3 linked regions of the Methylosinus sp. H3A genome follow. The protein of the gene in region 3 binds, or shares a complex with, the protein of the main gene of each other region. Links are inferred from orthologs where the notes say so. Each region holds a gene or a part of one and is shown on either strand. Other genes may lie near its edges.

The links.
Region 1: the proteins of IY145_RS04550 (region 3) and ccmA are in contact, whole or in part, in a solved structure (PDB 8CE8), measured with the Escherichia coli proteins. The link is inferred for Methylosinus sp. H3A from one-to-one orthologs.
Region 2: the proteins of IY145_RS04550 (region 3) and ccmB are in contact, whole or in part, in a solved structure (PDB 8CE8), measured with the Escherichia coli proteins. The link is inferred for Methylosinus sp. H3A from one-to-one orthologs.

What each region holds. Positions count from the first base shown.
Region 1 is NZ_JADNQW010000005.1:4,345,277-4,351,916, reverse strand. The notes cover bases 3,785-6,640. They hold ccmA (heme ABC exporter ATP-binding protein CcmA), read left to right. Parts: upstream 3,785-4,804; coding sequence 4,805-5,476; downstream 5,477-6,640. Other genes in these bases: IY145_RS23095 (nucleotidyltransferase domain-containing protein), read right to left, coding at 6,480-6,640; IY145_RS23100 (HEPN domain-containing protein), read right to left, coding at 6,172-6,483; ccmB (heme exporter protein CcmB), read left to right, coding at 5,473-6,144; IY145_RS23115 (aminotransferase class I/II-fold pyridoxal phosphate-dependent enzyme), read right to left, coding at 3,785-4,585. Also shown: IY145_RS23135 (sensor histidine kinase), read right to left, coding at 1-255; IY145_RS23130 (sterol desaturase family protein), read right to left, coding at 370-1,014; IY145_RS23125 (fatty acid desaturase), read right to left, coding at 1,023-2,018; IY145_RS23120 (hypothetical protein), read right to left, coding at 2,015-3,208; more of IY145_RS23115, read right to left, coding at 3,344-3,784. UniProt on the Escherichia coli protein: Part of the ABC transporter complex CcmAB involved in the biogenesis of c-type cytochromes; once thought to export heme, this seems not to be the case, but its exact role is uncertain. Responsible for energy coupling to the transport system.
Region 2 is NZ_JADNQW010000005.1:4,340,825-4,347,514, reverse strand. Bases 1-2,906 are described here. They hold ccmB (heme exporter protein CcmB), read left to right. Parts: upstream 1-1,070; coding sequence 1,071-1,742; downstream 1,743-2,906. Other genes in these bases: IY145_RS23090 (penicillin-binding protein 1A), read right to left, coding at 2,412-2,906; IY145_RS23095 (nucleotidyltransferase domain-containing protein), read right to left, coding at 2,078-2,395; IY145_RS23100 (HEPN domain-containing protein), read right to left, coding at 1,770-2,081; ccmA (heme ABC exporter ATP-binding protein CcmA), read left to right, coding at 403-1,074; IY145_RS23115 (aminotransferase class I/II-fold pyridoxal phosphate-dependent enzyme), read right to left, coding at 1-183. In the rest of the region: more of IY145_RS23090, read right to left, coding at 2,907-4,829; IY145_RS23085 (N-acetylmuramoyl-L-alanine amidase), read right to left, coding at 4,970-6,295. UniProt on the Escherichia coli protein: Required for the export of heme to the periplasm for the biogenesis of c-type cytochromes.
Region 3 is NZ_JADNQW010000005.1:317,283-323,998, reverse strand. Bases 1,571-4,502 are described here. They hold IY145_RS04550 (heme ABC transporter permease), read left to right. Parts: upstream 1,571-2,615; coding sequence 2,616-3,389; downstream 3,390-4,502. Other genes in these bases: IY145_RS04535 (methyl-accepting chemotaxis protein), read left to right, coding at 4,356-4,502; IY145_RS04540 (DsbE family thiol:disulfide interchange protein), read left to right, coding at 3,544-4,161; ccmD (heme exporter protein CcmD), read left to right, coding at 3,386-3,547; IY145_RS04555 (S41 family peptidase), read left to right, coding at 1,571-2,550. In the rest of the region: IY145_RS04560 (murein hydrolase activator EnvC), read left to right, coding at 1-1,201; more of IY145_RS04555, read left to right, coding at 1,198-1,570; more of IY145_RS04535, read left to right, coding at 4,503-5,804; IY145_RS04530 (hypothetical protein), read left to right, coding at 5,829-6,224; IY145_RS04525 (hypothetical protein), read left to right, coding at 6,349-6,716. UniProt on the Escherichia coli protein: Required for the export of heme to the periplasm for the biogenesis of c-type cytochromes.

The sequences.
Region 1 (6,640 bases), 4.0 Mb from region 3 along the record:
GGTGAAGGAGGCGACGAGAACCGGCAGATAGAAGGTGACATAGGTGTGGCCGCCGCTCTCGCCGGCGATGAGCAGCCGCCAGATCACGCCCGCGGCCGCGGCGAGGAGCCCGATGGCGACGCGCCAGGAGAGCGGCGAGCGATACCAGCGCGCGAGCTGCGGCGCGAGCGCGGCGAAGATCGCGCGGACGCGGCCATCGGCGCGCGGCAGATCCGAACTCGTCGCAGACTGGGGCGGCCCTTTGACGCTCGACATGATTCGGCTCGCTCGAGGGCGCGGCGGGCGCCTGCCTTTGCGCCCTATGCGCCCGCTCCTCGGCTCATTTATGACCGAAAGCGGCGCATGGAAGGCGCTGCGACGAAAAGCCCGTCACACGGCCCGGCTTCCCGGCGTCTGGCCCTGCTCGTAATTGGTGCCGAACACATAGTCCCACCAGATCGCGTGAACGCCGAAGCCGCGCTCCGGATCGCGGAAATGATGCAGCATGTGCAGCCGGCGCACCAAATGGCCGAGCTTCGACTTCGGCTGGCCGTGATGCGTCCAGAAATGCACGCAGTCGTAGAGCACATAGCCGGCGATGAAGCCCGCCAGCATCGGCCAGGCGAAGTCTCCGCCGAAGACGAGGCGGATCAGCGTCAGCGCGATCAGCATGATCGGCGCGGAGAGCAGCGGCGGCATCACCAGCCGCAGCGGATCGCTCGGATAGATGTGATGCACGCCATGGATGAGGAATTGGAAGCGCGGCCCGAGCCCGAAGGGCAGCGGAAACACCGTGTGGAACAGGAAGCGATGGCCGAAATATTCGGTCAGCGTCCAGGCGATGTAGCCGGCGACGAAGGCGAGGAGAATATAGCCCGCGCTCGCATAATTGCTCGCATAGGCGATGAGCCAGAGAATGATCGGCCCATAGACGAGCGGCGGGGTCAGATGATGGACGCGCGAATATTTGTCGAGAAGGTCGCTCTCGAAGAGGCGCGGCGAGGCGTCGAGCGCGTCGTTTTCAGTGGCAGTCATGGGAAACTCTACTCCGCCGGGACGGGAACGAGCTGCGCGGCGCTGGCGCTCTCCACATTGGCGGAGCGCGTCTGCAGCGAATAGCGCGGGTCGAAGACGAAGGTGACGAGCAGGGCGAACCAGGAGTAATGCGCGCCGAGCGGCTTGTAGAACTCGGGCGCCATCTCGGTGAGCTCCGGCAGGCGTCGCCAGGGTATCTCGTGAAAGTCGTGATGCTCGTTGTGGTAGCCGATGTTGAGCGCGACTTTGTTGAGCGGGCCGTAATAGTCGAACGTGCCCTGATTGGGGCCGAAGGCGAAATGCTCCTGCACCCAGCGCGCGCTCAAAGGATGCAGCCCGCCGACCGAGAACCAGAAGGAGAGCGCCAGATAGAGCAGCGCATTCGGGCCGAACGCCCAGAGCACGAAGAGATCGAAGAGCAGGATGACGGCGGTGTTGACATAGGTCCAAAAGCCCATGAACGGCACCGTGCCCTTGAGCCGCGACAGGCGCGCCAGCTGGATCGCCGGGAAGAAGAACAGCCAAAGCGCCTTGCGCCCCGTGCTATTGCCGACCCACTCCACTTCCCAGCGGCTCGGAATATCGGCGTCGTAATCATAGGCCGACAGATGCGAGTGATGCTTGATGTGATAGCAGCGAAAGCCCATCGCCGTCGGAAAGGCGTTCGGCAGATCGGCGAGCAGGGCGGTGAGCTTGTTGTAGAGCGGATTGTCGAACACGCAATTATGGATCGCGTCGTGAATGGCGACGAAAGCCGCGTGATTGGCGAAGGCGCCGACGCAAATGGCGAGCAGCAGGGTGAGCGGCCAATAGGAGAGGCCGAGCCAGCCCAGAATGGCGGCGATCAGCAGCTGCCCGGCGAAGATTCCCGCGGTGATCTTGAAAGTGAGATCGTCCTTGCCGAACAGCGTCCTCACTTCCGGATGCGCCTCGAGAATGAGGCGGCGACGCTCGACATGCGAGCGATCGGCGGAGGACGTCGAAGAAATCGAGATGACATTCATGGCGTCGCCTCTTCTCTCACAGCCTCGGTTGCAGCGGGCGGCGCGCCCGCCACGCGCTTCTCATAGATGCGATGGATTTTGTCGATCTTGCCGCCGAACATTTCGATCGGCTTGCGCATGCCCATATTGTCCTCGAGCACCCAGCCGGCCTCGAGGGCGACGATATTTGCGTCGACGCAGCTGCGCCGGCGCATATCCTCGATCAGCGACAGCAGGATCGCGCCGCCCGTGGCGCTGTTCTGCAGCGTCTTGCGCGTGCCGAGCAGCAGCAGGCGCGCGGTCGAGAATTTGTGCTTGCGGATGCGCGAGATCAGCTTGAACAGATTGAAGGGCAGTAGCTTGCCGTCGAAATCGGCGGTGATCTCATGCAGATTGGGCAGCGCGACCGCGAAGGAGACCGCCTCGCCGTCGAACTCGAGCACGATGCCGAATTCCGGCGGCATCACATATTTCATGAGGTCCGCGAAGCCGTCGAGTTCGTCCTTGCCGAGTGGCACGAAGCCCCAATTGTCGCGCCAGCCGTCATTGAACAGATCGGACATCAGCGCGGTTTCGCCCTGTTTCAGATGATCGCGATCGAGCTGGCGAATCTTCAGCCGGTCGCGCCACTCGGGGCGGTCCGCGATGCGGCGCTCCTTGCTGAGATCCTGTTCGGCGGAGAGATGCCGGTAGGAGATCAGATCCTTCGCCTTGTCATAGCCGAGAGCCTCGATGAGCCGCGACAGATAGGGAGGATGCCAGGGCGTCAGATACATGGGCGTCGCTTCGAAGCCCTCGATCAGCACGCCGCTTTCGCCATTGATGTCCGGCGAGAAGGGGCCGACGATGGTCTGCGCGCCGCGCGCGCGCAGCCATTCCTCCGTGGCCTGCGTCAGCGCGCGCACCACCTCTATGTCGTCGATCGCGTCGAGCGAGCCGAATTGCCAGCGCGAGGTGGAGACGGGTTGGACCTCGGGCTTATAGACCTGCGCGCCGATGCGGCCGACCCATTTGCCGTCCTTGCGCGCCAGAAACTCCTGCGCCTCGACATGCTTGAAATGCGGATTGAGCTTGTGGCTGTAGAGATTCCAGCGTTCGGCGTCGAGTGAAGGCGCGAAGCCCTTGTGGCCCTTATAGATGAGACGCGGCAGCTTGCAGAAGGTCAGGAATCGCGAAAGACTATCGACGGGAACAATCTCGATGCCGGCCATGGCGAACACCTATCGAGCTAGAGAAGCGAGCGAAAGCTGGCATATCGACGCGGGAGAGCGGAGCGAGTGGGGGGAGCCGGCGGTCGTGAGCGGCGGCCTGCGTTTCTCTATTCCCCGCTCACTCCCTCATTTCCCTCACAGGCTCGCGCCCGCCATCGCCTTTTTCACCAATTCATGCGCCTCTGCGGCCACCGGCGGCAGATCGCGCAGCGCGTCGAGCACGGCGCGAATCTCATTCTCGGAATGATTGGCGGAGAGGAAGAAACGCAGACGCGGTTGGTCCTTGGGCACGCCGATCTGCACGATCGGCGGCACATAGAAGCCGAGGCCGAGCAGATGCTGCGAGGCCCACATGGTCTCGACGCTGTCCTGGAACAGAATCGGCACCACGCCGCGGCCAATCGCCGGCCCGGTGCTCAGCCCATTGGCGTGTGCGTAGTCGCGAAAGAGCTCCGCATTGCGCGCGAGCTTGCCGACGCGCCAGCTCTCCTCCTGCATCAGCCGCAGGGCGGTGCGCGCGGCGGCGAGGATCACAGGCGACAGGCCGACGCTGTAGACGAAGCCCGGCAGAGTATAGCGGAACCAGTCGATGACCGGCTTCTTCGCGCAGACGAAGCCGCCGCAGGAGGCGAGCGTCTTGGACATGGTGCCGACGACGAGATCGAGGCGGCCGGGATCGACGCCCTGCAGCTCGGCGAGGCCGCGGCCGGTCTCGCCCAGCACGCCGAGCGAATGCGCCTCATCGACCATCAGCCAGGCGTCGTGACGCTCTTTCAGCTCCACGAGGCGCGGCAGATCGGCGGTGTCGCCGTCCATGCTGTATATGCCCTCGACGACGATGAGCACATGGCGGAAGTCTTCGCGCTTCTTGGCCAGCAGATGGTCCAGATGCTCGAAGTCGTTGTGGCGGAATTTGATCACCTCGGCCGAGGAGGCTTCGCAGCCGGCGACGATGCTGTTGTGGGCGAGCTCGTCGATGAACAGCGCGTCGCGCTTGCCGAGCAGCCAGGAAATGGTCGTCACATTGGCGAGATAGCCGGAGACCAGCGTCAGCGCCGCCTCCATGCCGAGAAACTCGGCGATCTCCGCCTCGAAGGGCTTGTGCGTCGAGCGCTCGCCGCCGACGAGGCGCGAGGCCAGCGCGCCGACGCCGAGCCGATGCAGCTCGTGCTCGGCCTCCTCGACGATCTTGGGATGATTGGCGAGGCCGAGATAATCGTAATTGGCGAAGCTGACGAAATGCGTTCCCTTCGCCTCGAATTCGGCGCGAAGCCGGTCGATCTGCGCGAAGAAGGGATCGTGATATTGGAGGAGCGCATTGCCGGCGAAACGAAATCGTCTCGATGCGTAGTCCGAAAGGCTGTTATGCTTCGCCACTTAATGCGTCATCCCGAGTCTTTGGGCCGCGCGTGTTCTGGCGCGGCGCTCATTGGAAGCCGGCGCCCGATTCCTCGCGACGCCCGCGGTCGGCCCGCAGGCTTAGCATCCTTCGGCGCCATAGCGCCAGCGAAAGCATCGTGTCGCAATCATGTCGCAATTGTTTCGCTGGGGGCGGGGATTTCCCCTGCGGCGGAAGTTGTTCTATTGGCTCAGGCGATGACAGACGCTCCGCATCACCATTCCCGGCCCCACGCCGAACGGGCCTCCGCTCTGCGGCTGCGGGTGGAGGATCTCGCCGTCGCCCGCGGCGGGCGACGCGTCATCGCCGGCCTCGGCTTCTCGCTCACGGCCGGCGAGGCGCTGATCGTCACCGGCCGCAACGGCGCCGGCAAATCGACGCTTTTGCGCGCGCTGGCCGGCCTTTTGCCGCGCCTTTCCGGCCGCGTCGAGATCGAGGGAGCCGAGGAGGGGGAGGAGGCCGCCGCGCTCCTCCATTATCTCGCCCATGCCGATGGGCTGAAGGCGCCGCTCACAGCGCGCGAAAATCTGGAATTCTGGGCGCAATTTCTGACCGGCGAGCCGGATCGCCGCAGTCTCGCGCCGGCGCAGGCGCTGGAGCGGGTCGGGCTTGCGCATCTTTCGGAGACGCCCGTCGCCTTTCTCTCCGCCGGGCAGAAGCGCCGCATCGCGCTCGCCCGTCTGCTGGTCGTCTTCCGGCCGCTCTGGCTGCTCGACGAGCCGACCAGCGCGCTCGACGCCGCCTCGCGGGCCCGGCTCGCCCGGCTGATGACCGAGCATCGGGCGCTGGGCGGGATGATCATCGCCGCCACCCATGAGCCGCTCGGCCTCGAGGACGCGCGCGAGCTGGCGTTGGGGGCGAATTCGTGAATTCCCCGCTTCTCGCTTTGTTCTTGCGCGATCTGCGCGTCGCCCGCCGCATCGGCGGCTCGGCGACGATGGGCGTCGTCTTTTTCCTGGTGATGGTGTCGATCGTTCCCTTCGCCATCGGCCCGGACCCAAATCTCCTCGCCCGCATCGGCCCGGCGATATTGTGGATCGCGGCGCTGCTCGCGAGCCTCCTTTGCCTAGACCGGCTGTTCCAGGCCGATCTCGAGGACGGTTCGCTCGATCTCTTCCACCTCGGCCATTCGCCGCTCGAGCTCGCGGTGCTGGTCAAATGCGCGGCGCATTGGGTGACGACCGGCCTGCCGCTGACCTTGGCCGCGCCCTTTCTCGGCCTGATGCTCCAGCAGGACGAGGCGGCGCTCGTCGCCGTGACCGCGACGCTGCTCGCCGGCACGCCGGCTCTGACGCTGATCGGCGCCATCGGCGCGGCGGCGACGGTGACGCTGCGCCGCGGCGGCCTGCTGATGGGGCTGCTGGTTCTGCCGCTGACGATTCCCGTGCTGATTTTCGGCGTCTCGGCGGCGGAGGCGGCGACCGGCGGGACGGTGTCCTTCGCGGCGCCTTTCGCCATTTTATGCGCGATCAGCTTGGCGTCGCTGGCGCTGTGCCCTTTCGCGGCGGCAGCGGCGCTGCGGCATTTGGGGGAGTGACGAGACGTCGGCTTCCGCCATTCTACGTCACCCTCGACTCAACAAAGCCGTTACGCAGTCGATGATCGCTCTGCGGCGGCGATCATCGACTGCGTCGGCAGGGGTGACGTCGGCCCCGGGACGCGCGCCATAGTCGCTGATTTCTTTGTAGATATACGCTTTCGCGAGGAACTTCGGGAGCGATTTGTCGATCTCTCCGGTTTCTTTCGCCAAGCGGGCGAACTCGGCCCTCGCGCCCGAATGGGTTTTCACGCTCTTGCCGGTCGCTTCGACGATGAAGGCTTCGGCTGCATGGAAGGCTGTGTAATAGGCGCAGCGAGCGGCGACTTCGGCCTTCACAGCTCCACGCCTTCGCGGCGCAAGGCTCCCATCAGCGCCGTGGGCTCTCGATAGGCCGCGGCGAGGAAGGGCAGGGCGTTGATGACAGCGCCCGTGTCGTAAAGAATTTCGGTCTCGATCTCCGCGATCCGATCCGCCTCCCGTCCGATGCTCTCGA
Region 2 (6,690 bases), 4.0 Mb from region 3 along the record:
ATGATTGGCGAGGCCGAGATAATCGTAATTGGCGAAGCTGACGAAATGCGTTCCCTTCGCCTCGAATTCGGCGCGAAGCCGGTCGATCTGCGCGAAGAAGGGATCGTGATATTGGAGGAGCGCATTGCCGGCGAAACGAAATCGTCTCGATGCGTAGTCCGAAAGGCTGTTATGCTTCGCCACTTAATGCGTCATCCCGAGTCTTTGGGCCGCGCGTGTTCTGGCGCGGCGCTCATTGGAAGCCGGCGCCCGATTCCTCGCGACGCCCGCGGTCGGCCCGCAGGCTTAGCATCCTTCGGCGCCATAGCGCCAGCGAAAGCATCGTGTCGCAATCATGTCGCAATTGTTTCGCTGGGGGCGGGGATTTCCCCTGCGGCGGAAGTTGTTCTATTGGCTCAGGCGATGACAGACGCTCCGCATCACCATTCCCGGCCCCACGCCGAACGGGCCTCCGCTCTGCGGCTGCGGGTGGAGGATCTCGCCGTCGCCCGCGGCGGGCGACGCGTCATCGCCGGCCTCGGCTTCTCGCTCACGGCCGGCGAGGCGCTGATCGTCACCGGCCGCAACGGCGCCGGCAAATCGACGCTTTTGCGCGCGCTGGCCGGCCTTTTGCCGCGCCTTTCCGGCCGCGTCGAGATCGAGGGAGCCGAGGAGGGGGAGGAGGCCGCCGCGCTCCTCCATTATCTCGCCCATGCCGATGGGCTGAAGGCGCCGCTCACAGCGCGCGAAAATCTGGAATTCTGGGCGCAATTTCTGACCGGCGAGCCGGATCGCCGCAGTCTCGCGCCGGCGCAGGCGCTGGAGCGGGTCGGGCTTGCGCATCTTTCGGAGACGCCCGTCGCCTTTCTCTCCGCCGGGCAGAAGCGCCGCATCGCGCTCGCCCGTCTGCTGGTCGTCTTCCGGCCGCTCTGGCTGCTCGACGAGCCGACCAGCGCGCTCGACGCCGCCTCGCGGGCCCGGCTCGCCCGGCTGATGACCGAGCATCGGGCGCTGGGCGGGATGATCATCGCCGCCACCCATGAGCCGCTCGGCCTCGAGGACGCGCGCGAGCTGGCGTTGGGGGCGAATTCGTGAATTCCCCGCTTCTCGCTTTGTTCTTGCGCGATCTGCGCGTCGCCCGCCGCATCGGCGGCTCGGCGACGATGGGCGTCGTCTTTTTCCTGGTGATGGTGTCGATCGTTCCCTTCGCCATCGGCCCGGACCCAAATCTCCTCGCCCGCATCGGCCCGGCGATATTGTGGATCGCGGCGCTGCTCGCGAGCCTCCTTTGCCTAGACCGGCTGTTCCAGGCCGATCTCGAGGACGGTTCGCTCGATCTCTTCCACCTCGGCCATTCGCCGCTCGAGCTCGCGGTGCTGGTCAAATGCGCGGCGCATTGGGTGACGACCGGCCTGCCGCTGACCTTGGCCGCGCCCTTTCTCGGCCTGATGCTCCAGCAGGACGAGGCGGCGCTCGTCGCCGTGACCGCGACGCTGCTCGCCGGCACGCCGGCTCTGACGCTGATCGGCGCCATCGGCGCGGCGGCGACGGTGACGCTGCGCCGCGGCGGCCTGCTGATGGGGCTGCTGGTTCTGCCGCTGACGATTCCCGTGCTGATTTTCGGCGTCTCGGCGGCGGAGGCGGCGACCGGCGGGACGGTGTCCTTCGCGGCGCCTTTCGCCATTTTATGCGCGATCAGCTTGGCGTCGCTGGCGCTGTGCCCTTTCGCGGCGGCAGCGGCGCTGCGGCATTTGGGGGAGTGACGAGACGTCGGCTTCCGCCATTCTACGTCACCCTCGACTCAACAAAGCCGTTACGCAGTCGATGATCGCTCTGCGGCGGCGATCATCGACTGCGTCGGCAGGGGTGACGTCGGCCCCGGGACGCGCGCCATAGTCGCTGATTTCTTTGTAGATATACGCTTTCGCGAGGAACTTCGGGAGCGATTTGTCGATCTCTCCGGTTTCTTTCGCCAAGCGGGCGAACTCGGCCCTCGCGCCCGAATGGGTTTTCACGCTCTTGCCGGTCGCTTCGACGATGAAGGCTTCGGCTGCATGGAAGGCTGTGTAATAGGCGCAGCGAGCGGCGACTTCGGCCTTCACAGCTCCACGCCTTCGCGGCGCAAGGCTCCCATCAGCGCCGTGGGCTCTCGATAGGCCGCGGCGAGGAAGGGCAGGGCGTTGATGACAGCGCCCGTGTCGTAAAGAATTTCGGTCTCGATCTCCGCGATCCGATCCGCCTCCCGTCCGATGCTCTCGATGTCCTCGAGGAACACGGCGACGTCGTAATCCGAGTCTGGACGCGCGTCGCCGCGGGCCCTCGAGCCGAACAGCACCACGCGTCGAAGCCGCTGGCCGTACGTGTCGCCGAGCGCGGCGCGAAACCGGCTCATGATCGGATCGATTGGGCGCAACATCACGCTCCCGCCCCGCTCAATACAGGCCGCCGGTCCCGCTTCCCACCTGCTTGTCCACATCCTGGGCGCCGCCGGAATGCAGGCCGCCGTCGCTGCCCGCCGCGGAATAGGAATCGGGCGGCGCGGTGCCCGGCTTGAAGGCCTCGAGGATCGAGCCGGAGCCCTTCGAGCGCAGGCCCGAATGCGGATCGACCGAGATCAGCTTTATGCCCGGCGGCACGCGGAAGGGCACGTCCGGCTTGTCCTTCAGCGCCACGGTCATGAAGTCGCGGAAGATCGGCGCGGCATAGGTCGCCGCCTGCGCGCTCTTGCCCTCGCCCACGGGCCGCGGCCGATCGTAGCCGATATAGACGCCGACGGCGAGGTCGGGCGAGAAGCCGACGAACCACAGATCCTTGGCCTCGTTGGTGGTGCCCGTCTTGCCGGCGAGATGCTTGCCCACGGCCTTGATCGACTGGCCGGTGCCGCGCTCGATGACGCCCTCCATGATCGAGGTGATCTGATAGGCGGTCAGCGGATCGAGCACCTGCTCGCGCTTGTCGATCAGCTTGGGCTCGTTCTGGGTCTCCCATTTGGGCGCGTCGCAGCCCAGGCACTGGCGCTCGTCATGGCGGTAGATCGTCTTGCCCCAGCGGTCCTGGATGCGGTCGATCAACGTCGCCTTCACGCGCTTGCCGCCATTGCAGAGCATGGAATAGGCGGTCACCATGCGCATCACCGTCGTCTCGCCGGCGCCGAGCGCCATGGGCAGATAGAGCGGCATGTCGTCGTAAATGCCGAAGCGCTTGGCGTATTCGGCGATCAGCGGCATGCCGACATCCTTGGCGAGGCGCACGGTCATCATATTCTTGGAGTGCTCGACGCCATAGCGCAGCGGATGCGCGCCCGTGCCATGCGCGCCCTCGAAATTCTCCGGAGTCCAGCTCTCGCCATTGGCCTGCACGATGGTGATCGGCTCGTCGAGAATGGAGGAGGAGGGCGTGTAGCCATTGTCGAGCGCGGTGGCGTAGACGAAGGGCTTGAAGGAGGAGCCCGGCTGACGCAGCGCCTGCGTCGCGCGGTTGAACTCCGACTGATCGTAGGAGAAGCCGCCGACCATGGCGAAGACGCGGCCCGTATGCGGGTCCATCGCCACCATGGCGCCGGAGATTTCCGGAATCTGCCGCAGCCGATACTGGCCCTGCCGGCCGGAGAGCGGCTCGACATAGATGACGTCGCCCGGCGTCAGCGCGGCGCGAATGCTGCGGCCGGCCCAGCGCATGCCCTCCTGGCCGAGCTGGCCGGTCTCGCGCTCGCGCGCCACCTCGCCGGATTTCTCGCGCGGCGGCTGCAGGCCGATGCGTGCGAAACCGTCATTGGCGTCCAGCACCACGGCGAGGCGCCAGGGCTTCACATCGCCGAGCGCCGGAATATCGGCGAGCGGCAGGCCCCAGTCATAGGAGATGTCGATATGGCGCATCGGGCCGCGGAAGCCATGCGCCTCGTCGAAGCGCACCAGGCCGTCGGCCAGCGCCTTGCGGGTGATGGCCTGCATTTTGGGGTCGAGCGTCGAGCGCACCGAGAGGCCGCCCTCATAGAGCTTCTTGTCCCCATATTTGTCGAGCAGCTCGCGGCGCACTTCCTCGGCGAAATAGCCGGCGACATAGGTGTTGGGCGAGGTCACGCGCGGATTGACGCCGAGCGGCTCGGTCTTGGCCTTGTCGCCGTCCTTCTGCGAGACGAAGCCGTCGGCGACCATGCGGTCGATGACGTAATTGCGGCGCTCGACCGCGCGGTCGCGATGCAGGAATGGGTGGTAGTTGTTCGGCGCCTTGGGCAGGGCGGCGAGATAGGCGGCCTCGGCGATGGTCAGCTCATAGACCGATTTGTTGAAATAATTCAGCGCCGCGGCGGCGACGCCATAATTGCCGAGGCCGAGATAGATCTCGTTGAGATAGAGCTCGAGGATGCGGTCCTTGGGATAGGCCGCCTCTATGCGGAAGGAGATCAGCGCCTCGCGAATCTTGCGCTCGAAGGAGCGCTCATTGCCGACCAGGAAGTTCTTGGCCACCTGCTGGGTGATCGTCGAAGCGCCCTGCATATGGCGCCCGCCCTGGGCGAGAATCGACACGGCGCGGGCGATGCCCTCGAAGTCGACGCCGTTATGCGTATAGAAATTCTTGTCCTCGGCCGAGATGAAGGCCTGCCGGACGAGCGGCGGCACGGCCGAGCTCGGCAGGAACAATCGGCGCTCGCGCGAATATTCGGCGAGGATGGAGCCGTCATTGGCGTGGATGCGCGTCGTGACCGGCGGCTCGTAATTGCGCAATTGCGCCGTGTCCGGCAGATCCTTCGAGAATACGTAGACGATGCCGGCCGCGGCCGCCACGCCGATCAGGAAGACGATGGCGCCGGTCGCGAAGAGGAAGCCGAAGAACCGGACGAGCAGACGCATGAAGGATGATCCTCGAAGAGACGCGTTACCTCAAATCTGGCGCGCGCCGCGCCGTCGGCGTCCCGTGTAGAGATATTTTGTCGAGACGGAAACCCGAATCGGCCTCTCGCCGCGCCCATCCTTATCCCCGTTTTTATGTTTTATTGTGGGCGCGCGGTCGCGGCGACGGCCTGAGCAGGCGCCGCGGCTTGCACTTGCTCTTGCGCCTGCTCCTGGCGTTCCGCGAAATAACGCTCGATCGCCTGCGCCGTGGCCTCGGCCGCATGGTCGCGCCATTCCGCCGAGACGAGCCGCGACAAATCGCGCGAGCTCGACAGATAGCCGAGCTCGAGCAGCACCGAGGGAATGTCGAAGGCTTTCAGCACCACGAAGCCGGCCGAGCGGCTCGGATTTTTGTTGAGATGGCCGACGGTCTGCCAATAAGCGATCAGCGTGCGGGCGAAGACGCGGCTGTAGGCGCGCGTCTCGCGCCGAGTGAGATCGAAGAGAATGTCGCCGACTTCGCCGGCGTCCTCGGATTTGCGCTCGAGCCCGGCCGCGCGATCGGCGAAATTCTCCTTTTCGGCGATTTTCGCCGCCTCGGAGTCCGAGGCGCGGGCGGAGACGGTGTAGACCGTGGCCCCCTCGACGCTCGCCTCGCCGAGCGTATCGGCGTGAATCGACAGGAATAATTCGGCCCCGGCCTGGCGCGCGACGCGCACGCGCTCGTCGAGCGCCATGAAGGCGTCCTCATTGCGGGTGAGGATCACGCGCAGCTTGCCATCCGCCTCGAGCTTCGTCTTCAGCGTTCGGGCGAATTCGAGGACGATGGTCTTCTCCTGCTCGCCATGCGGGCCGGCCGCGCCGACATCGACGCCGCCATGGCCAGGGTCGATGACCAGCAAGGGCTTGCCGCCCGGCGCGGGAGGCGGCGCCGGCTCGGCCGCGGCGGCGCGGGAGGCGGCGGGCGCCCTGCGGGCCGCCTCGGACGCAAAGCTCGCCGCGTCGGAGGGCTCGAGCTCGATGACGAGACGCGGGGTTTTCGATTTCGAATCGCTCTCGGCGCGAATGATCTTGGCGGGCCGTGCGAGATCGATGACGATTCGCGAGCGTCCGGGCGCGAAATGGCCGAAGCGGAAGGAGGTCACGAGCTCGTCGCCGCCGCGCTTGTCCTTGGGCCGGCGCCCGAGCTCTGGGTCGAGGCGGAAGGCCATTTCGGGCAGATCGACGACGATTCGATAAGGGTCGGCGACCGGAAAGACGGTCGGCGTCACCTCGGCCGTCGTCTCGAAGACGAGGCGCGCCCGGTCCTTCTGCTGTTCGATTCGCGCGGCGATCGCGGCGACCGGCTCGGGCGGAGGCGTCGGCTCCGCCGAAGCCCCGGCGATGCCGAAAGCAAGGCCCGCGGCGAGCGCGGCCCGCACGAATCCGCGCGCAAAACGCCCATGAGCCCGCGAAGGCCCGGCCCCCGTTCGCCAGTCGTCCATGTCGAAATTCGCCCCGCTCGCGCGTTCGCCCGCAAACAATATGGCGCGGCTCGCGCGAGCGCGCGAGCCCGAAATCTTTCTGAGGACATCTGGTTAATGCGGAGTTAGGAGCGGCCGCGCCGCCGGTTTCTCGGCCTGCCGCGGGCGCCTTCCTGTGGGCGAGCCGTCGGAGAGGGCACGTCCAACTTGCGGTGTCGCCTTCGAGACATTATGTATGGAAACGTTCCGTGGAAGGGTTCGAAATGCGCCTAGCGCATTTTCGGCGTTTTACGGCGTCGGGAACCGTCTCGGACGGACGGCGCGTTTTTCCACGGGATGAATTACGTTCGAATGCACGCCTCGCGCGCGGGTTCGGGACGGGCGGGCGCCGCCGTAAGGCGCTGTGACATAAGGTT
Region 3 (6,716 bases):
CCTCGAGGACACGATGAACGTCTCGGCCGAGAGCCGCCGCAAGATCGAGGCGGAGATCGAGACGTTGCGCGCCGATCGGGCGAAGCTCAATTCTGCGCTGGTGGACGCGGTCCAGCGCGTCGGCGTGCTGGAGAAGCGCGCCGATGAGGTCGGCGCGCGGCTCGACGCCTCGATGCAGAGCGAGCGGGCGCTGGTCAAATCGCTCGCCGGCCGCCGCGCGCTGATCGGCGAGGTGCTGCTCGTGCTGCAGCGCATGGGGCGCAAGCCGCCGCCGGCTCTGTTGGCCAAGCCCGAGGATATTCTGGAGAGCATTCGCGCCGCCATGCTGCTCGGCTCGGTGCTGCCGCAGATGCGCGCCGAGGTCGAGACGCTCAAATCCGATCTTTCCGAGCTCATCGCGCTGCGGGGCCGCATCGAGACGGAGAAGACGAGCCTCATTGCCGAGCTCGAGCATTTGAAGGAGGAGCGCGTTCGCCTCGCCGCCCTCGTCGAGACGCGGCAGAAGGCGTTGATGCTGGCGCAGAGCGCGCTGGATTTCGAGGCGGAACGAGCGCGTTCGCTCGCGGCCAAGGCGACGAATTTGAAGGAGCTGATCGCCCATATGGAGGGCGAGGTCGATGCGGCCCGGCGCGCGGCCGAAGCGGCGCGGCGGGCGGACGCCGAGCGCGCCGCGGCGGACGCTGCAATGTCGCAGGAGAGCCGCGCCAAGGCGCTGGCGGCGCCGTTCAAGGACGCCGCCCGTCTCGCTCCAGCCGTCGCCTTCGCCGATCTGAAAGGTCGGTTGGCCCTGCCGACGGCGGGCGCGATCATCAAGCGCTTCGGCGCGTCGGATGGCTCGGGCGCGACCGAGAAAGGCGTGTCGATCGCGGCGCGGGACAACGCGATCGTGGCCATGCCCTGCGACGGCTGGGTCGTATTCGCCGGCCGTTACCGTTCCTATGGACAACTCTTGATCATCAACGCCGGCGGCGGTTATTATGTCACCTTGGCTGGGATGGACCAGATCTCCGTCGCCGTGGGACAATTCGTCCTCGCCGGCGAGCCGGTGGCGAACATGGGCGGCGGCGCCGTCAGGACTGCGGCGGCCATTGCTATCGGCGCGAAACAGCCCATTCTCTATGTAGAGTTTCGCAAGGACGGAACGTCCATCGATCCGGGCCCATGGTGGGCGAAGCCGGAACTTCAGAAGGTTGGCGGATGATGCGCAAGGCCTCATTGATCATAACGGGAATCGTCATCGGGGCGGGATGCGCCACGCTCGGACAGAATGCGCGCGTATTGATCGGCTCCCCGGCCTTCGCCGCCGCCGCCGACACCTATAAGAATCTGAGCCTCTTCGGCGATGTGTTCGACAAGGTGCGCGCCGACTATGTCGAGAGGCCGGACGAGCAGAAGCTCGTCGAATCGGCGATCAACGGCATGCTGACCTCGCTCGATCCGCATTCGAGCTACCTCGACGCCAAGGGCTTCAAGGACATGCGGACGCAGACCGAGGGCAAGTTCGGCGGCCTCGGCATAGAGGTCACGCAGGAGGACGGCCTGGTGAAGGTCGTCACGCCGATCGACGATACGCCCGCCTCGCGCGCCGGCGTGATGTCCGGCGACCTGATCTTCGCCATAGACGACGACAATGTGCAGGGCCTCACGCTCAATCAGGCCGTCGACAAGATGCGCGGCGCGATCAACACCTCGGTGAAGCTCACCCTGCTGCGCGGCAAGGACCGGGAGAAGATCGAGGTCAAGCTGGTGCGGGCCGAGATCCACATCAAATCGGTGCGCTCGCACAAGGAAGAGGACGATATCGGCTATATCCGCATCTCCCAGTTCAACGAGGAGACGTCGGACGGGCTGCGCACGGCGATCCAGAAGTTCCAGCAGGAGATGCCCGGCGACAAGCTCAAGGGCTATATCGTCGATCTGCGCAATAATCCCGGCGGCTTGCTCGACCAGTCGATCCAGGTGGTCAACAGCTTCATCGACCATGGCGAGATCGTCTCGACGCGCGGCCGCACGGCCGACGAGACGCAGCGCTACAATGCGCGGGCGGCGGGCGATATTTCGCGCGGCAAGCCGGTGGTGGTGCTGATCAACGGCGGCTCGGCCTCCGCCTCGGAGATCGTCGCCGGCGCGCTGCAGGACCATAAGCGCGCGACCATCCTGGGCACGCGCTCCTTCGGCAAGGGCTCTGTGCAGACGATCATCCCGCTCGGCGGCAACAATGGCGCGCTGCGCCTGACCACGGCGCGCTACTACACGCCGTCCGGCCGCTCGATCCAGGCCAAGGGCATCGATCCGGACATCAATCTGCTGCAGGATGTGCCGGACGAGCTCAAGGGCAAGGACGACACCAAGGGCGAGGCCTCGCTGAAGGGCCATCTCAAGAATGGCGAGGACGAGAAGAGCGGCTCGCAGGCCTATGTCCCGCCGGACGCGAAGAAGGACAAGCAGCTGATCGCGGCGGTCGAGATTCTGCACGGCAAGTTCAAGCCGCAGAGCACGGCCGAGCAGTCGAAGCCTGCGGAGTCGTCGAAGTCCAAGGTCTCCAACTGATCGCGACGCGGGCGGGGAGGGCGTGAGCCCTCCGCCGCTCGCGCCGTCTCGTTCCGCGGGCCGTCATGATCGCGTTTTCGTCCTTAGCCAATCCCGCCGTGTTCCTGCGGCTGACGCGGCGCGTCCTGCCCTGGCTGGGGGGCGCGAGCGCGCTGCTCATCGGCCTCGGCCTCTATCTCGTCTTCTTCGTCGCGCCCGCCGATTATCAGCAGGGCGAGACGGTCAAGATCATGTATATCCATGTGCCGGCGGCCTGGCTCGCCATGTTCGCCTATGTGGTCATGACCTCCGCCTCGCTCGGCGTGCTGGTGTGGCGGCATCCGCTGGCCGACGCCGCGCAGAAGACCGCGGCGACGCTCGGCGCCGCCTTCACCTTCGTCTGCCTCGTGACCGGCTCGCTCTGGGGCAAGCCCATGTGGGGGACATTCTGGGTGTGGGACGCGCGTCTCACCTCCATGCTGATTCTCTTCTTGCTCTATCTCGGACTGATCGCGTTGCGGCAGACGATGGAGGACAGTCCGCGCGGCGCGCGCATAGCGGCGATCATGACTCTGGTCGGCTTCGTCGATATCCCGATCATCAAATATTCCGTCGACTGGTGGAACACGCTGCATCAGCCGGCCTCGGTGTTCCGCGCCGGCGGCCCGACGATCGCCTCCTCCATGTTGTGGCCGCTGCTGATCATGGCGCTCGGCGCGACGGCGCTGTTTCTGGCTCTGCATCTGATGGCGATCCGCAATGAGATTCTGCGCCGCCGCGTCGCGCGGCTGGCGCTGCAGGCCGCCGCCGCGGGAGAAGAGGGCGGCGCCGCGGGGCAATTGCTGGAGCCGGCGCAGTGATCGACGAACATTGGGGCTATATTCTGCTGGCCTATGGCCTGACGGCCGCGACCATCCTCGTCCTGCTCATTCGCACTCTCGTCGAGCATAGGCGCCTCGCCGGCGAGCTCGCGCGGCTCGAGAAGAATGGCGCCGGCGATCGCGGGGAGACGCTATGAGCGCGCAAGACTCCGCTCCGCGCGGCCGGCTGGCGCTCTTTCTGCCGCTCGCGATATTCGCGGCGCTCGCCATTCTCTTCTTGGCGCGGCTCTTTGCGGGCGACGCCTCGCGGCTGCCCTCGGCGCTCATCGGCAAGCAGGCGCCGGCTTTTGCGCTTCCCGCTCTGCCGGGCCTCGCCGGCGTCGGCGGCCTCGCCGGCGACGATCTGCGCAAGGGCCATGTGAGCGTCGTGAATGTGTTCGCCTCCTGGTGCGCGCCCTGTCGCGCCGAGCATGCGCAATTGCTGGCGCTCGCCAAGGACGCCGCTCTCGCGCAAAAGGGCGTCACGCTCGCCGGGCTCGCCTATAAGGACGAGCCCGCCAATTCGCTGCGCTTCCTCGAGGATGTCGGCAATCCCTATGCGGCGATCGGCGTCGATCTCGCCGGGCGCGTGGCGATCGACTTCGGCGTCTATGGCGTGCCGGAGACTTTCGTCATTCGCGGCGACGGCGCCATCGCCTATAAATTCGTCGGGCCTCTGACACGTCAGGCGCTGGAAGAGACGCTGCTTCCCGAGATCGAAAAAGCGCTCGCGCAGACGCGCGCCGCCGCGCTCGCCAACGGCGAGAAGTAGGCTTTTATTAACCTTAACTTAACGGCGACTGGTCCATTACTGTCTCGCGGCGGTTCAGGATTCCGGTCGATTTGGACATTGTCCCGGGCGGGCGTCTATCCGTCGCGCTCTCGACCCGGCGTTATCGAGCCGATGACATCTCGTCGGCGCGAGCGTCGCAGTCGACCATTCGTTTCGGGTGGCCGGGAGATTCCATGGTGAATAGCTTGCGCGACATTGTTCCGACGGGATTGCGCGCACGGTCGGCGATGTTGCTGTCCGTCATCGCCGTGATCGCATTCGCGCAGGCCATCGTGAGCTGGCGTCTCTTCGCCGCGGCGAGCGGCTGGGAAGCCGCGCGCGATCCGAGATTGGCGACGCTCTTCGTCGGCCCCGCACTCATCGCCCTTCTCTGCATTCTGGGCGCCGTCGCCGTGCGCACGCGCATGGTCACGCCCCTCGCCGCCGTGACCGAGGCGATCCGCCGGCTCGCCGACGGCGACACGTCCTATCGGCTCGAGATCGACGAATGTTCCGAGAGCGTCCGGCGTCTCGCCGAGGCTTTCGTCAATCTTCGGCAGGTGATCCTCGATCACCGCGCCGACGAGAGCCTCATCGTGGAAGCCAACGCCGCACAGGCGCGCATCGTCCAGCTGCTCGGCGACGGGCTGGCCAAGATCGCCGAAAAGGATCTGACCTATCGGCTGACCGACGAAGTTCCTCGATCCTATCGACGGCTGCAGACCGACTTCAACACCGCGGTCGGACAATTGTCGGAGGCGATCGGCGAAATGGCCGAGAGCACCAAGCTCTTGGGCTCCGGCATGCAGGAGACCGTCGCCGCGGCCGACGATCTGTCGCGGCGCACGGAGAGCCAGGCCTCCAATCTCGAGGAGACCGCCGCGGCGCTCGCGCAGATCACCGAGACCGTCGCGCGGACCGCGGAAGACGCCGAGAATGCGCGGCAGATCGTCTCCAATATGAGCTCGGAGGCGGAATCCAGCGGCGGCATCGTGCGACAGGCGATCGGCGGCATGGGCGATATCGAGCAATCGTCGAAGAAGATTTCGCAGATCATCGGCGTCATCGACTCGATCGCGACGCAGACCAATCTGCTGGCGCTGAACGCGGGCGTCGAAGCGGCGCGCGCCGGTGAGGCGGGACGCGGCTTCGCGGTGGTGGCGGCGGAGATTCGCGACCTCGCGCGCCGCAGCGCCAAGGCCGCCAAGGAGATCGACATTCTGATCTCGGTCTCGAACGCGCAGATCGGCCGCGGCGTCTCGCTCGTCGGCGACACGGGCGAAGCGCTTTCGCATATCGTCGAGGAGATCGGGCGCGTCAATGGAGTCGTCGCGGAGATCGCCGAGCGCGCGCGCCAGCAGGCCGCGGCGCTCAACGAGGTGAACGGCTCCGTCCGCCAGATGGATATGATCACGCAGCAGAACGCCGCCATGGCGGAGCAGACCACCGCCGTGAGCCATGAGCTGAGCGAGAAGACGAAGCGGTTGATCGACTTGATCTCGCGCTTCCGCATCGCCCGGGACTTCGAAGTCGCGACGCCCTATGCGGCCGTTCCGCGCCTGGCGGCGTCCGGCGGCGAGGTCGTCGCGTCGGGGCGCATCGGGGCGAGCGAGCGTCGCAGCAGAGTCTGGACCGATTTCTGAACAGCGTGCATGATATCGAGAGCCATGAATCCGACGAAACCATTCCCAATTCCCGGTTCGGCGCGCGCGCGTCGGCTGCGCTTCGCGGTTTGGGCGGTCGTGGCCGCGCTCGGCCTCTCGGCCTGCGCCAAGACGGCGGGGGACATCGAGCCGGCTCCGGTCGATCCGGCGCTCTTCGTCGGAGCCGATTGCGCGCAGCTCGTGGCGCGGCGCGCCCGCATCTCGCAGGCGCTGATCTTCGCCGGCTCCGCGCAGGATCAGATCGCGGCCGACGATCGCACGCGCACCCTCGGCGTTCCGACGCCGATGGGAACGCTGTTCGACGGCGACCGCGAGCCGGATGTCGCGCGGCTCAAAGGCGAACTGCACGCCGTCAATGCGCAGATGGACGCGCAGCGATGCGGGCCCGACTTCAGGTGACGCGCTTCCGGGCGAGGCGGCCGGGAAGCTGCAACTGTGGGTTGTCCTGCAGATTGATTCCACTGGGGCCTTCATGTAGGGCTCGAAACGAGCGGCTCTCGCCGGTCAGCGATTGGAGGTCGCCGTGACGCGTTTCGATCAACCGCCTTCGCGGGACGGTGACGAGGAGGCGGCCCCGTCGGGCCGGCTCGGACCTTTTTCCATCGCCGAATGCCGCGAGTCCGCGCCGCATCTGCGTCGGGAGCTGGAGACGCTCGATTACGAGCTGCGCGGCGTCGTCAACCGTGTGCTGGCCGAGGTGGAGGACGCCAAGGGGGATGCCGCGACATTTCTGCGCGCGGCAGCGACGGTCCTGCTCTCCGTTTCCGCCGGCTTGATGGAGACGGCGGCCGAACGCGCGCGCGAACCCGCCGATGTCGGCGCGTTCAAGGACGTCGCCGAGGATGTCGCTCAATGGGCGCGGAGCCGCAAGCTGCGCGACCTGCTCGCCGA